DNA from 2 places in the Ramlibacter henchirensis genome. Region 1 is predicted to be linked to the other one. Evidence: predicted binding sites of a transcription regulator. Region 1 holds the regulator's gene; the other holds the start of a gene.
What was found. The regulator LexA, encoded in region 1, represses DNA repair genes until DNA is damaged. The targets are predictions, from matches to a motif close to ACTGTATNNNNATACAGT.
Positions count from the first base shown of each region.

Region 2: a site for LexA is predicted at 2,850-2,867, ahead of EZ313_RS13600 (PA0069 family radical SAM protein). Genes of this name have one in related genera too.

Region 1 is NZ_SMLM01000003.1:478,061-485,926, forward strand. It holds gene EZ313_RS20350 (D-2-hydroxyacid dehydrogenase family protein) at 1-762, opposite strand, end outside; gene EZ313_RS20355 (DUF1993 domain-containing protein) at 869-1,381, shown strand; gene EZ313_RS20360 (hypothetical protein) at 1,396-1,716, opposite strand; gene lexA (transcriptional repressor LexA) at 1,836-2,510, opposite strand; gene EZ313_RS20370 (asparaginase) at 2,587-3,516, shown strand; gene EZ313_RS20375 (hypothetical protein) at 3,520-3,936, shown strand; gene EZ313_RS20380 (DUF6152 family protein) at 3,949-4,410, shown strand; gene adk (adenylate kinase) at 4,424-5,080, opposite strand; gene kdsB (3-deoxy-manno-octulosonate cytidylyltransferase) at 5,186-5,950, opposite strand; gene EZ313_RS20395 (Trm112 family protein) at 5,954-6,160, opposite strand; gene lpxK (tetraacyldisaccharide 4'-kinase) at 6,141-7,139, opposite strand; gene EZ313_RS20405 (ExbD/TolR family protein) at 7,144-7,572, opposite strand; gene EZ313_RS20410 (MotA/TolQ/ExbB proton channel family protein) at 7,569-7,866, opposite strand, start outside.
Region 2 is NZ_SMLM01000002.1:183,996-191,861, reverse strand. It holds gene EZ313_RS13615 (cytochrome d ubiquinol oxidase subunit II) at 1-790, opposite strand, end outside; gene EZ313_RS13610 (cytochrome ubiquinol oxidase subunit I) at 804-2,186, opposite strand; gene EZ313_RS13605 (GbsR/MarR family transcriptional regulator) at 2,192-2,767, opposite strand; gene EZ313_RS13600 (PA0069 family radical SAM protein) at 2,869-3,948, shown strand; gene EZ313_RS13595 (hypothetical protein) at 3,949-4,518, opposite strand; gene dnaJ (molecular chaperone DnaJ) at 4,649-5,800, opposite strand; gene dnaK (molecular chaperone DnaK) at 5,883-7,835, opposite strand.

The sequences.
Region 1 (7,866 bases):
CGCGTCGTGTTCCACCAGCTCGGCGCGCGAGGTGTTCACGAACAGCGACGTCGGCTTCATGCGGCCGAAGTCTTCGAGCTTCACGATGCCGGCCGTCTCCTCGTTCAGCCGCAGGTGCATGCTGAGCACGTCGCTTTCGGCGAACAGCTGCTCGCGGCTTTCGGCGGCCTCGTGGCCGTCTGCCTCCGCGCGGGAACGCGACCCCTCGCGCCCCCACACGAGCACGCGCATGCCGAACGCGCGGCCGTAGCCCGCAACGAGCTGGCCGATCTTGCCGTAGCCCCAGATGCCCAGCGTCTTGCCCTTGAGCACCATGCCCAGGCCGAAGTTGGCGGGCATCGAGCCGGACTTCATGCCCGACTGCTGCCACCCGCCATGCTTGAGGGTCTGGATGTACTGCGGCAGGCGCCGCATGGCCGCCATGATCAGCGCCCACGTCAGTTCCGCCGGCGCGACCGGCGAGCCCACGCCCTCGGTCACGACGATGCCGCGCTCGGTGCAGGCGTCGACGTCGATGTGGGATCCGACCTTGCCCGTCTGCGAAATCAGCTTGAGGCGGGGCAGCTTTTCCAGCAGCTGGCGGCTGATGTGGGTGCGCTCGCGGATCAGGACGATGACGTCGGCATCGCGCAGGCGCACCGAAAGCTGGCCGATGCCCTTGACGGTGTTGGTATAGACCTTGGCGGGATAGGCCTCGAGTCTGGCCGCGCACTTCAGCTTGCGAACGGCGTCCTGGTAGTCGTCGAGGATCACGATGTTCATGCCGCGATTGTGCCCTGCGGGTTCGGACCGGTTCGCGGCAGAGTTCCGCGCGCGCGGCTAGCATTGCGCCTTCGATTTTTCGCACCGTCCCCAAGGAGAACCTCGAATGGCGATTTCCATGTCCTCGGCCAGCCTGCCGATCTTCCGCACCATGCTGGGCAACCTGTCCCACTTCCTCGACAAGGGATTGGCGCATGCGCAGGCGCGCAAGTTCGACCCGCAGGTGCTGGTGAACTACCGCCTCGCGCCGGACATGCTGCCTTTCAACCGGCAGATCCAGATCGCCTGCGACGCCGCGAAGAACGGGGTCGCGCGCCTGTCAGGCGTGGAAGCGCCGAAGTTCGAGGACAACGAGACGACTTTCGAGGAGCTGCGCGCGCGCATCGCCAGGACGGTCGCCTGGCTGGAGACGGTGCCCGCCGCCAGACTGGATGGCAGCGAGGACAAGGACATCACCTTTCCCGTCGGCCGCGATGCGACCCGCACGATGAAAGGCGAGGCCTATCTGAAGCACTGGGCGCTGCCCAATTTCTTCTTCCACGTCACGACGGCGTACGCGATCCTGCGGCACAACGGCGTGGAGCTTGGGAAATCGGATTACCTGATCGGCGCCCAGTAGAGAGCGTCCTGGGTTCAGGCCGCAGCGGCTTCCAGTGCCGCCAGCCGATCGAGTTCGGCGCACACGTCGGCCATGCGGCCGGAGATCACCATGCGGCCCGCCGTGCTGGCTGCGTGCTCCGCGTCCACCACGCGCAGCACGCGCAGGGGGCGGCGAGAGCTGCCCGTGCGGCGCGCCGGCGGCCAGGCCACGTGCGCGCGGCCCGCGGCGGTGTGCAGGCGCATGCCGGCGGAATGCAATGCCACGGTGGAAGAAGCGGTGGCGCCGGGTGTGCCGGTCAGCCAGCGGCCGAACGAGCGCAGCGCGCCCGCGAAGGTGCAGATCGTGAGTCCCATGTCGCTCTCCTTGACTACAGGGTTCGAAACACAGGCGAGATTCAAAGGGGAGCCGGAGGGCGCAGGGTGATGGCGCCTGTCGCGCCATACGCCCGCCACCTGCTGCCTCCGGCGGATGGCTACATCAGCATGGTGTTGCGGATCAGGCCGACGGCCAGGCCTTCGATCTCGAAGGGCTCACCGGGCTCCACCACGATGGTGGGGTAGTCGGGGTTCTCTGCGTGCAGCTCGATCAGGTGCTTGTTGCGGCGGAAGCGCTTGACGGTGACTTCGTCGCCCAGCCGCGCCACCACGATCTGGCCGTTCTTGGCTTCCTTGGTGGCCTGCACGGCGAGCAGGTCGCCGTCCATGATGCCGGCGTCGCGCATCGACATGCCGCGCACCTTGAGCAGGTAGTCGGGCTTGCGCTGGAACAGGCTGCTTTCCACGTAATACGTCTGGTCGACGTGCTCCTGAGCGAGGATGGGCGACCCCGCGGCCACCCGGCCCACCAGCGGCAGCGCGAGCTGCGCCAGGCTTTGCAGCGGCAGCGGGAACTGCTTGAAGCGCGATTCGTGGATGGAGCGCAGCGTGTCGCCCTTGAGGCGGATGCCGCGCGACGTGCCGCTGACCAGTTCGATGACGCCCTTGCGCGCGAGCGCCTGCAGGTGCTCCTCCGCGGCGTTGGCGGACTTGAAGCCCAGTTCGGCCGCGATCTCGGCGCGGGTGGGCGGGGCTCCGGTGCGCGCGATGGCGGACTGGATCAGGTCCAGAATCTGCTGCTGGCGGGCGGTGAGCTTGGGCGTCTCGTTCATGGGGGCTCCTGAGGGGCAGTTCACTGGCTGCCCATCCAGTACCTGTATTTTTAACCAGTTTCGTGAAAGAGTGCAAGTGCAAGCGCAGCAGATCGTGGTGCTGGGCACCGGCGGCACCATCGCCGGGCGCGCCCAGCGTGCAGCAGACGAGCTCGGTTACCGCGCCGGCGAGATCGGTGTCGAGCAGCTGCTGGAGGGACTGCCGGCCCTGGAAGGCGTCACGGTCGTCGCCGAGCAGCTCGCGCAGATCGACAGCAAGGACATGGCCTTCGAGCTCTGGCGCGAGCTGGCCGCGCGCTGCCGCCACTGGATCGAGCAGCCGCAGGTGCAGGGAATCGTCATCACGCATGGCACCGACACGCTGGAGGAAACGGCGTGGTTCCTGCACCGCGTGCTTGCGCCGCGCAAGCCGATCGTTTTGGTGAGCGCCATGCGGCCGGCAACCGCGCTCTCGCCCGATGGTCCGCAGAACCTCGCCGAGGCTTTCACGGTTGTTCGAACCGCTGGAGCAAGCGGTGTGCTCGCGGTTTGCGCAGGCGCGGTGCACGGGGCCGCCGATGTCCGCAAGGTGCATCCCTACCGGGTCGATGCGTTCAGCTCGGGTGACGCGGGCGCGCTCGCGTACGTGGAAGCGGGCGCCGTACGGCATGTTCGCGCCTGGGCTGCGACCATCCCGTCGCACGAACTGTTCGATCGGCTGCAGCGAACGGCGCAGTGGCCTTGGGTCGAGATCGTGCACAGCCATGCCGGCGCGGATGGCCGCGTCGTCGACGCCTTGGCGTCCGCGGGGGTGCAGGGGCTTGTCGTGGCCGGCACGGGCAACGGCAGCGTGCATGCCGCGCTGGAGCAGGCGCTGCTGCGCGCGAGGGATGCCGGCGTCCGCGTCGTCCGCTCGAGTCGCTGCCTGGAGGGGCCCGTGATTCCGCTCGCGAAGGAGGCGCTCCCCTGCACGCCGCTGACGCCCGCAAAGGCGCGGGTGGACCTGCTGCTGGACCTGCTGGCCTGACCGATGCAGGCGCTGCAGACCCACCCCTGGGCGTACCCGGCGCTGGAGATCGTCCACATCTTCGGCATCGCCTTGCTGCTGGGCAACCTGGTGCTGCTGGAACTGCGCGTGTTCGGCCGCGGCGCCGCGCTGCCGCTGGCCGACCTGGCGCGGCTGAGCCTGACGGTCGCGCTCTGCGGCTTCACGCTGGTGGCGGCCAGCGGACTGCTGATGTTCGCGAGCCAGCCGCAGGAGCTGCTCGCCAACAGCGCCTTCACGCTCAAGATGCTGCTGATCCTGCTGGCGGGCGGGAACGCGGTGGCCTTCCATGTGCGCGGGTCGCTGAAGCGGCTGGACACCACGGCTCGCGCGCTGATGCTAGTCTCCACCGTCCTGTGGCTCGCGGTCCTGACCTGCGGCCGCTGGATCGCCTATCGATGAAGGAGCGAGACGATGAGACGCAGAACCCTCCTCTTGTCCGCCGCGGGGCTGCCCACGCTGGCCTTGGCGCACCACGGCTGGAGCAGCTTCGACCAGGACCGCCCGATCTACCTGGAAGGCCGTGTCACCGGCGTGCGGTGGCAGAACCCGCACGCGGAGCTCGACCTGGAGGTCAGCCCCTCGCTGAAGGTGCCGGGCGACCTCGCGTCGCGCCAACTGCCGGCGCAGAGCGCCGCCGTGGATGGCAAGGCGCTGGTGGCCAAGGCGCAGGTGCCCACGCGCAAGGACAAGGTCTGGGAGATCGAACTGGCGCCGCTCACCCGCATGGAGGCGTGGAAGGTGGCCGAGATCAAGCCCGGCGCGCTGGTGTCGGTCGTCGGTTTCGGATTGAAGGACGAGAAGGAACCCGTGGTGCGCGCGGAGTACCTGTTCGTCGACGGCAAGGCCTACGGCCTGCGCTCCAGCCCGGCCTGAGCGCCGGACGCGATCAGCTCTCGAGCGCGGCGAGGGCCCGGGCCGTGATCTCCTCGACGCTGCCGATGCCGCTGATCGCGCGGTACTTCGGCGCATTCACCGGATCGGCCTTGGCCCAGTTGGCGTAGTAGTCGACCAGCGGGCGTGTCTGCGACGCGTAGACCTGCAGGCGCTTCATCACCGTCTCTTCGCGGTCGTCTTCGCGCTGGATCAGCGGCTCGCCGGTGACGTCGTCGATTCCGGCCACCTTGGGCGGGTTGAACTTGACGTGGTAGGTGCGGCCCGAGGCCACGTGCGAGCGGCGGCCGCTCATGCGCTCGACGATCGCGGCGAAGGGCACGTCGATCTCCAGCACGTAGTCGAGCTTGACGCCGGCGTCCTTCATCGCGTCGGCCTGCGGGAGGGTGCGCGGGAAGCCGTCGAACAGGAAGCCCTTGGCGCAATCGGGCTGCGCGAGGCGCTCCTTGACCAGGCCGATGATGATGTCGTCGCCCACGAGCCCTCCGGAATCCATCACCTGCTTGGCCGCCTTTCCCAGCGGCGTGCCGGCCTTCACCGCGGCGCGCAGCATGTCGCCGGTGGAGATCTGCGGGATGCCGTACCTCTGGCAGATGAAGGTTGCCTGGGTGCCTTTGCCTGCGCCTGGCGCGCCCAGCAAGATCAGTCTCATGGATGTCCTCGGATGGAGTTTGGCGGGCGCTGCGGCCCCCTCGTCATCCCGCGCCGGGCCGTGCGCACTCTTGCGCTTGAGGATAGCACGCGCCTTTACGCGGCTTTACGCGCGCGGCTGCTCGAAAACGGCCCGCACGCGCGCCAGGTCTTCGGGCGTATCGACGCCTGGCCCGGGCGCGTGCTGAGTCACATGCACAGCGATGCGATGCCCGTGCCAGAGCGCCCGCAGCTGCTCCAGCGACTCGAGCCGCTCCAGTGGCGCCTGCGGCAATGCAGGGAAGGCCCGCAGGAAGCCGGCACGGTACGAGTAGATGCCGACGTGCCGCAGCGGAGCCGGGTCGGGCAGGGCGCTCACGCCCGCGGCGAAGCCGTCCCGCCACCACGCGATCGGCGCTCGGCTGAAGTAGAGCGCCAGGCCCTGCGCGTCGGTGACCACCTTGACGACGTTCGGATTGGTGAACTCGCCGGCCTCGTGCAATGGATGCGCGGCCGTGCCCATTGGCGCATCGGATTGGGAGGCGAGCAGCTGCGCGACCGCATCGATCAGCGCGGGATCGATCAGCGGCTCGTCGCCTTGCACGTTGACGACGATCTCGTCGTCGGGGAGTGAAAGCAGGCGGCTGGCCTCGGCGAGTCGATCGGTACCGGAAGGATGGTCCGTGGCGGTCAGCACAGCCTGGACGCCATGGGCCTCGCACGCCGAGACGATGGCCGGGCTGTCGGCCGCGACGACGACGCGCTGCGCCTTCGACAGTCGCGCGCGTTCGGCCACGCGCACCACCATCGGCTTGCCGGCGATGTCCGCCAGCGGCTTGTCGGGCAGCCGGGTCGATGCCAGCCGCGCCGGGATCAGGACCGTGAAGCGCACGCGCTACACCAGGGGCGTGCGCGCGGGCAGGCGCTCGAGTTCGTCGTCGCTGAGCGTGCGCGCTTCTTCCTCGATCAGCACGGGAATGCCGTCGCGGATCGGATAGGCCAGCCGCGCCGCCCGCGAGACCAGTTCCTGCCGCGAGCGGTCGTAGTCGAGGTGCCCCTTGGTCACTGGGCACACGAGCAGCTCAAGCAGTTTGGGGTCCATGCGGCGATGATAGCTTTGGGCGCAGCAGCGACTCGAGCTGCGACCAGAAGCCGTCCTCGATCTCCAGCTCGAGCGGGACGGCCCACGCGGGTGGATGCTTTCGCCAGAGCTTCACCGCATCCTTCTCCGTGCACAGCAGCGGCGCGTCGCCATGCAGCCAGGGGCCGTCGGAGCCGAAGTCGTGGTGGTCGTCCAGCGCCCAGGTGCGGCGCAGCCGGATGCCGGCGGCCTTGAGCATGTCGAAGAAAGCCTGCGGACGGGCGATGCCGGCCAGCGCGTCGCACTCCTGGCCGGTGAAGGAAGACAGCTCCACGCGCTCTCCGTCGGCGCGCCACGCGTACGTGGCCAGGCGCCGTCGCACCAGGAAACCCGGCAGGTCCTGCGCGCCCGGCGTGCGCAGCACGATGTCGACGGGCCGGGGCCAGGGCTCGCGCAGGGGGCCGGCCGGCAGCAGCCAGCCGTTGCCCAGCCCGCGGTCGTCGAAGACGCACACCTCGATGTCGCGCGCCATCGCGTAGTGCTGCAGGCCGTCGTCGCTGAGGACCACGTCGGTGTCCGGATGGGCGCGCAGGGCGGCTTTCACCGCCTCGGCACGGCGGCGCGCGACGAAGACGGGGACGCGGCAGCGGCTCGCGATCAGAAGCGGCTCGTCGCCGGACCGGGCAGGGTCGCTGTGCGGCGTCACTTCCAGGCACTCGGCGCCCTCGCGGCCATGGCCGCGTGAAACGACTGCGACCTTCAGGCCGGACCGCCCGAGGCGTTCGGCGACCGCCATCACGACAGGCGTCTTGCCCGCGCCTCCGGCGACCACGTTGCCGATGACGACCACCGGCACCGTCGCTTTCTGCGAGGCGAGCACCCCGGTGCGATAAAGCCTGCGGCGCAGCCGCACGAGCGGCAGCAGCAGGAGCGAGAAGGGAAGAAGGAGGAGGGCGAGCGGCCCGCGGCGCAGCCAGGCGCGCTGCAGGGCCTCCCGCATCCGGTCAGCGCGCGTCGGCCTGGGCCGACGACTGGGCTGCGAAGGTGATCTGCTGCAGCCCCGAGCGGCGCGCGGCCTCCAGGACGGTGATCACCGCCTGGTGGGGCGCGGCGGCATCGGCGCTGACGATCACCACGCTGTCCTTGCCGGCCTTGGCGGCGTCCGACAGCGCCGCGGCGAGCTGCTCCGCGTTGCGCCCGCCCACCGGAACGCGGTTGACCGTGTAGCGGCCGTCGTTGGCCACACCCACGATCACTTCACGCGGGTAGTCGCGCTGCGCGTCCGCATCGGCGACCGGCAGCCGCAGCTGCAGCTCGGTGAACTTGCTGTAGGTGGTCGACAGCATCAGGAAGATGAGCACGACCAGCAGGACGTCGATGAACGGGATCAGGTTGATCTCCGGTTCCTCGCGGGAGCGGGTGCGGAACTTCATGCCCTGCGCAACGCCAGGAGGTGGCGCACGAAGCGATCGGAGGCGAGTTCGAGCGTGAGCAGGTACGCGTCGACACGGCCCCGGAAGTAGCGCCAGAAGATCAGGGCCGGGATCGCGACGATCAGGCCGAAGGCGGTGTTGTAGAGCGCGACCGAGATGCCGTGAGCGAGCTGCGCCGGGTTGCCGCCGGTGGCAGTGGCCGCGGTGCCGGGCGCCTGCGAGCCGAAGATCTCGATCATGCCGATGACGGTGCCCAGCAGGCCCAGCAGGGGCGCCGCCGAGGCGATGGTGGCC
Region 2 (7,866 bases), on a different contig from region 1:
CGGTGGAGGCGAAGATCACCCAGCCGTAGCCCGCCGCCACCACGTTCGGCTTGCGTGACACGTGCCACGCGGCGTAGAAGGCGGCGGCGCAAGCCACGGGGATCGGCAGCAGGCCGATCAGCTCCGGCATCGAGAACCACTTGTCGAACACCGTGCGGCTGACAAGGGGTGTAGCCAGCGAGATGCCCACGAGCGCGAGTCCCATCGGCCAGAGCACCCGGCGCGCCCAGCGAACGGCCTTGGCCTGCAGCTCGTCCCAGGTCTTCATGATCAGCCAGCCCGCGCCCAGCATCGCGTAAGCGGTCGGCAGCGTCAGCGCGATCATGAGCGAGAAGGCGAGCGACAGCGGCGCGCGGTCAAAGCCGGTGAGATAACTGCCCAGCATCCAGCCCTGGGCCGTGGCGGCCATCAGCGAGCCCGCCGCGAACAGCGCGTTCCACATGCCCTTGCGCGCCGCGCGCGCCTTCACCCGGAAGTCGAACGACACGCCGCGCAGGATCAATCCGACCAGCATCACGGCGACGGGCAGGTACAGGTTGGTCAGCACCAGGCTGTGCGCGCGGGGAAAGGCGACCAGCAGCACGCCGACGCCCAGCACGAGCCACGTCTCGTTCGCATCCCAGAATGGCCCGATGCTGGACACCATGATGTCCTTCTCGGCGTCGGTCGCGAAAGGCAGCAGGATGCCGACGCCGAGGTCGTAGCCGTCCAGCACCACGTAGGCGAGCAGTGACAGGCCCATCACGGCCATGAACACGAGGGGCAGGAGCGAGGTCCAGTTCAGATCCATGGTTCTTTTCTCCTCAGGCGGGCCCGCCGATCGCCATGCCGGGCTTGGGGCTTTGCGGTGCGTCGGGCGTGGGCATCGCGGGGTGGCGGCTCATGTACATCAGCACCAGCACATAGGCCGCGAGCAGGAACGCATACACCGCGAGGTAGCTCACGAGCGTGATCAGCACCAGGCCCGGCGGATGGTCCGCCACCATATCCGCGGTGCGCAGCACGCCATAGACGATGAAGGGCTGGCGGCCGATCTCGGTGACGTACCAGCCCGCCAGCGTCGCGATCCAGCCCGAGAAGGTCATGCCGGCCAGCACGCGCAGCTGCATCCGCGAAAACGGTTGCCGGTCCTGGAACGCGCGGCCGCGCCACTGCGTCCAGAACGCCCACCACGAGGCAAGGAGCATCAGCACGCCCATGCCGACCATCACGCGGAAGCTCCAGAAGACCGGCGCGACCGGCGGGTGCCGGCCCTCGAACTGGTCCAGGCCCTTGAGCTCCGCGTTCCAGTCGTGCGCCAGGATCAGGCTGGCGAAGCCGGGCAGCTTGATGGCGTAGTCCGTGCGGCGTTCGGCTTCGTTGGGGATTCCGAACAGCGTGAGCGGCGCGCTTTTCTCGGTCTTCCACAGTCCTTCGAGGGCGGCGATCTTGGCCGGCTGGTGCTCCAGCGTGTTCAGGCCATGGAGGTCGCCGGCGACGATCTGCAGCGGCACGGCGACGGCGGCCACCGTGATCGCGGTGCGCATCGCCTTGAGCGATCCGCCGTTGTTCGCCTTGGTCAGGTACTGGTACGCGGATAACCCGGCGATGAGGAACGACGCGGTGATCGTGGAGGCCAGCAGCTTGTGCGCGAGCCGGTACGGGAACGAGGGATTGAAGACGATCTGCAGCCAGCTGTCGGCGTACATCACGCCGTCTTCGATGCGGTAGCCAACCGGCGTCTGCATCCACGAGTTCAGGCTCAGGATCCAGAACGCCGAGAGCGTGGTGCCGGCCGCCACCATCAGGGAAGCGAACAGGTGCACCCGGTCCGACACGCGGCTGCGGCCGAACAGCATGATCCCGAGGAAGGTGGCCTCCAAGAAGAAGGCGGTGAGCACCTCGTAACCGAGCAGCGGCCCGGCGATGTTGCCGGCCTTCTCCATGAAGCCGGGCCAGTTGGTGCCGAACTGGAAGCTCATGGTGATGCCCGACACGACGCCCAGCGCGAAGCTCAGGGCGAAAACCTTGGTCCAGAGGTAGTAGGCCTCCTCCCAGTACCGTGCATCCTGGTGGCCGCGCGCCAGGTTGCCGCGCAGGCGGAAGTAGACGAGGAACCAGCCCAGCGCGATGTTGATGGTGGGAAAGAGGATGTGGAAGCTGATGTTCGCGGCGAACTGGATGCGCGAGAGCACGAGGGCGTCCATCGTTGTCATTCCTTTCGCGACGAGGCGGCCTTGCCCGTCATCCGGTCCTTGAATTCGAGCACCCGGGTCACCCTGGCGCCCATCCCCATGAGCTGCAGCGCCGTCTCGGGCGCGAGCTTCTGCACGTCGTCGAACCAGGTCATCAACCGGTCGATCAGCTCGTGCATCTGGCGCATGCGCTCCTGCGCATAGCGGTCGGCGTCGTTCACCGGCTGCTGCATCAGCGCGGCGCGCAGCATCGAAAGCGTCGGTTCGATCTCGCGCCGGCGGCGCTCCTCGGCCAGCACGCGGAAGATCTCCCAGACATCGCCCGGCGCCTCGAAGTACTCGCGCCGGTCGCCCGGCTGGTGCTTCAGCCGCACCAGGCGCCAGGACTGGAGTTCCTTCAAACCCATGCTGACGTTGGAGCGTGAGAACTCCAGCGCTTCTGCGATCTCGTCGGCGTTCAGCGCACGCTGCGAAATGAAGATCAGCGCGTAGATCTGCCCGACGGTGCGGTTGATGCCCCAGCGGCTGCCCATCTCACCGAAGTGGGAGACGAACTCGCGCGAGAGCGGCGGGAGGTGGTCTTGCAGCGGCATGGCTCCATTGTGCCGCGTACTGCTTGAATTTTCAGTAATTACTGAAATTCCAGCAACGGCGAGGGGTCGACGCCCGCAAAGTACTGGATGAAAATACAGCCATGAGCAGTACGAGCATCCCCATCGAGGCGATCAAGGGCCGCGGCACCGCGACGCGCTTTCCGCACCGGTTCGAGCGCGACGCGCGCGAGGCGTTCGACGACGGCTGGGAAGGCGAACCGGCGGATGCCGCATGGCCGCCCAGGACCGAGGTGATCTGGGAAGACCCGCGCAGCGTGATCGGCGACGTGGACTCACCCGACGTGTACTTCGAACGGTCTCTGAACCCCTACCGCGGCTGCGAGCACGGCTGCATCTACTGCTACGCGCGGCCGACGCACAGCTACCTGAACATGTCGCCGGGGCTCGACTTCGAGACGCGGATCATCGCGAAGCGGGGCGTGGCCGACGTGCTGCGGCGTGAAATCTCGCGGCGCAACTACGAGCCGAAGATGATCGCCATCGGCACCGCGACCGATTGCTACCAGCCGGTCGAGCGCGAGCTGCGCCTGACGCGGTCGGTCATCGAAGTGCTGCACGAAACGGACCACGCTTTCTCGCTGGTCACCAAGTCCGCCGGCGTGGAGCGCGACCTCGACCTGATCGCGCCCATGGCCCACAAGAAACTGGCGGCGATCTACGTGACGATCACCACGCTGGACCCCGAGCTCACGCGCAAGCTGGAGCCGCGCGCCGCAGCGCCGCACCGGCGGCTTCGCCTGCTGCGCACGCTGGCGGAAGCGGGCGTGCCGTGCGGCGTGAGCCTGGCGCCGCAGATCCCGTTCCTGACGGAGGACATGGAGCAGGTGCTGGAGGCGGCCTGGGAGGCGGGCGCGCGCAGCGCCTTCTATCACGTGCTCCGGCTGCCCTGGGAGGTGAGCCCGCTGTTCCGGCAATGGCTGCAGATGCACTTCCCGCAGCGGGCCGATCGCGTCATGGCCCGTGTGCAGGACATGCGCGGCGGCAAGGACTACGACGCCGACTTCGCCACGCGCATGAAGGGCAGCGGCCCCTGGGCGGAGCTGATCGGACAGCGATTCCGCAAGGCGGCGACGAGGCTGGGGTTCAACCGGGAGAGGGTGGAGATGGACACGACGCTGTTCCGCCCGCCATCACCCGCCGGCCAGGGCCGGCTGTTCTGATCAGGCGCCGGGCGCCAGGCGGGCCAGCAGCGAAAAGCCGACCGACGCCACGAAGAACCAGAGGAAGACGCCCGCCAGGTTCGACCGCAGCTGGGCGGGCCCGGACAGGCGGCGCAGCTGCGTGTTCCACAGCCACAGGACGGGCAGCACGCCCAGGAGCACCAGCAGCGTCGGCACCTGCCAGCGGAACAGGGAAGCCCAGGCCGGGAGCAGGGCGGACAGGCGGGTGCTGTCGTCCACCAGCGAAGACGGAGGGATGCCCTGGGTCCACACGCCGGCCGAAAGGAGCGCGCACCCCAGAAGAGCCAGAGTCGCGGCGGGCTTGAAGGTACGCCGCCAGCCGAACACGCTGAGGAAGAAACCCACCGCGCCGGCGATACCGATGGTGGCCGCCACGGCGGCCACGAAGGGCCCGGAGCCGATCAGCGCCTGCCACAGCCACGCGTTGCACGCAACGCCCGCCCAGCCGGCGACCATGGCCACCGCCCAGCCCGGGTGAAGCGCGAGGCGCGCCTCCCCCGGGGTGAGGATGGAATGGAAGCCCGTCGAGCGAAACAGCTTGAGCGACATTGACGCAATTGTGGATTGACAACTGCGCCAAGCCAATTGAACTGTCGCGTTGCGCGCACAGCCCGCAACAAAACGTTGCCGGGCGCCCACGGCGCACCGGCAACTTAGCGCTTTCGCCTGCCTGGGCCGGTCAGGCGCTGAAGAAGTTCTTCAATTTGTCGGACCAGCTTTCCTCGCTGGGCGAGTGCTTGGGCCCGCCCTTGCGAAGGGCTTCGTCCAGCTCCTTGAGCAGCTTGCGCTGGTGCTCCGTCAGCTTGACCGGCGTCTCGACGCTGATGTGGCAGTAGAGGTCGCCGGGGTAGCTGGAACGCACGCCCTTGATGCCCTTGCCGCGCAGGCGGAACTGCTTGCCGGCCTGGGTGCCCTCGGGGATGTCGATGGCCGCCTTGCCCTGCAGCGTTGGCACCTCGATCTCGCCGCCGAGGGCCGCCCGGGTGAACGAGATCGGCACCACGCAGTGCAGGTCGTCGCCGTCGCGCTCGAAGATCGGGTGCTTCTTCAGCCGGATCTCGATGTACAGGTCGCCCGGCGGGCCGCCGTTGTGGCCCGGCTCGCCGTTGCCCGCGCTTCGGATGCGCATGCCGTCGTCGATGCCGGCGGGGATCTTCACTTCCAGCGTCTTCTGCTTCTTCACCTTGCCCTGGCCGTGGCAGGTGGGGCAGGGCTCGGGAATGATCTTGCCCTGGCCGCGGCAGGTGGGGCAGGTCTGCTGCACCGAAAAGAAGCCCTGGCGCATCTGCACCACGCCCGCGCCGTGGCAGGTGCCGCAGGCCTTGGCCTGGGTGCCGGGCTTGGCGCCGCTGCCGTGGCAGGTGTCGCACGGGTCCCAGGTCGGGATGCGGATCTGCGCTTCCTTGCCGCTGGCCGCTTCCTCCAGCGAAACCTCCATCGCGTACGACAGGTCGTTGCCGCGATAGACCTGGCGGCCGCCGCGCGCGCCGCCGGCTCCGGCGCGGCCCTGGCCGAAGATGTCGCCGAAGATGTCGCCGAACGCCTCGGCGAAACCGCCGAAGCCCTCCGGGCCGGCGCCCGCGCCGCGCATGTTGGGATCGACCCCCGCATGGCCGTACTGGTCGTACGCAGTGCGCTTGTCGGCGTCCGAGAGCATCTCGTACGCCTCCTTGGCCTCCTTGAACTTGGCCTCCGCCTCCCGGGCCGCATCCCCCTGGTTGCGGTCGGGGTGGTACTTCATCGCGAGCTTGCGATAAGCCTTCTTGATCTCGTCCTCGGAGGCGTTCTTGGGCACCCCCAGGACGTCGTAGTAGTCGCGTTTCGTGGCCATCGTCTCTCGTGTTTTTTTCAGCGCGAACGCCGCGTTGGCTCTTCACCAACGCGGCGCACGCTCGTCGGGCTCGGCGCCGCGATCAGCCCTTCTTCACCTCTTTGACTTCCGCGTCGACGACGTTGTCGTCGTTGGCCGGCTTGGCCGCGCCGGCTTCGGGTTCACCGCCGCCGGGGGCCGCGCCGCCCGCCGCCTGCGCAGCCTGGGACGCCTGCATGTCGGCGTACATCTTCTCGCCCAGCTTCTGGCTGGCGGTCATCAGCGCGTTGGTCTTTTCCTCGATGCGCGCCTTGTCCTCGCCCTTGAGCGCTTCCTCGACTTCCTTCATCGCGGCTTCGATCTTTTCCTTCTCGCCGCCTTCGAGCTTGTCGCCGTATTCGCCCAGGCTCTTGCGCACCGAGTGCACCAGCGCCTCGCCCTGGTTGCGCGCCTGCACCAGCTCGAGCTTCTTCTTGTCCTCGGCGGCGTTCAGCTCGGCGTCCTTCACCATCTTCTGGATCTCGTCCTCGGACAGGCCCGAGTTCGCCTTGATGGTGATCTTGTTCTCCTTGCCGGTGCCCTTGTCGCGGGCGCTCACGTGCAGGATGCCGTTGGCGTCGATGTCGAAGGTGACCTCGATCTGCGGCAGGCCGCGCGGCGCCGGCGGGATGCCTTCGAGGTTGAACTCGCCCAGCAGCTTGTTGCCGACGGCCATCTCGCGCTCGCCCTGGTAGACCTTGATCGTCACCGCCGGCTGGTTGTCGTCGGCGGTGGAGAAGGTCTGCGCGAACTTGGTCGGGATGGTCGTGTTCTTGGCGATCATCTTGGTCATCACGCCGCCCAGGGTCTCGATGCCCAGCGACAGCGGGGTGACGTCCAGCAGCAGCACGTCCTTGCGGTCGCCGCCCAGCACCTGGCCCTGGATGGCCGCGCCCACGGCGACGGCTTCATCGGGGTTGACGTCCTTGCGCGGCTCCTTGCCGAACAGCTCCTTCACCTTCTCCTGCACCTTGGGCATGCGCGTCATGCCGCCGACCAGGATCACGTCGTGGATGTCGCCGATCGCCACGCCGGCGTCCTTGATCGCCGTGCGGCAGGGCGCGATGGTGCGCTCGATCAGCTCCTCCACCAGGCTTTCCAGCTTGGCGCGGGTGAGCTTGATGTTCAGGTGCTTGGGACCGCTGGCGTCGGCCGTGATGTACGGCAGGTTGATGTCGGTCTGCGAGCTGTTGGACAGCTCGATCTTGGCCTTCTCGGCCGCTTCCTTCAGGCGCTGCAGCGCGAGGACGTCCTTGGACAGGTCGACGCCCTGCTCCTTTTTGAACTCCGCGATGATGTAGTCGATGATGCGCTGGTCGAAGTCCTCGCCGCCCAGGAACGTGTCGCCGTTGGTGGACAGCACCTCGAACTGCTTCTCGCCCTCGACGTCGGCGATCTCGATGATGGAGATGTCGAACGTGCCGCCGCCCAGGTCGTACACGGCGATCTTGCGGTCGCCCTTTTCCTGCTTGTCCAGGCCGAACGCGAGCGCAGCCGCCGTCGGCTCGTTGATGATCCGCTTGACTTCCAGGCCGGCGATGCGGCCGGCGTCCTTGGTGGCCTGGCGCTGGGCGTCGTTGAAGTACGCGGGCACCGTGATCACGGCTTCCGTGACCGGCTCGCCCAGGTAGTCCTCGGCCGTCTTCTTCATCTTGCGCAGCACCTCGGCGCTGACCTGGGGCGGGGCCAGCTTCTTGCCGCGCACTTCCACCCAGGCGTCGCCGTTGTCGGCGCGCGTGATCTGGTAGGGCATGAGGTGGATGTCCTTCTGGACTTCCTTCTCCTCGAACTTGCGGCCGATCAGCCGCTTGACCGCGTACAGCGTGTTCTTCGGGTTGGTGACCGCCTGGCGCTTGGCCGAGGCGCCCACGAGGATCTCGCCGTCCTCTTGGTAGGCCACGATGGAAGGCGTGGTGCGCGCGCCTTCGCTGTTCTCGATCACTTTGGGCGTGTTGCCCTCCATGATGGACACGCACGAGTTGGTGGTGCCCAGGTCGATGCCGATGATCTTGCCCATTTCTCTTCTCTCCTGTCTTGTCGCCCGGACG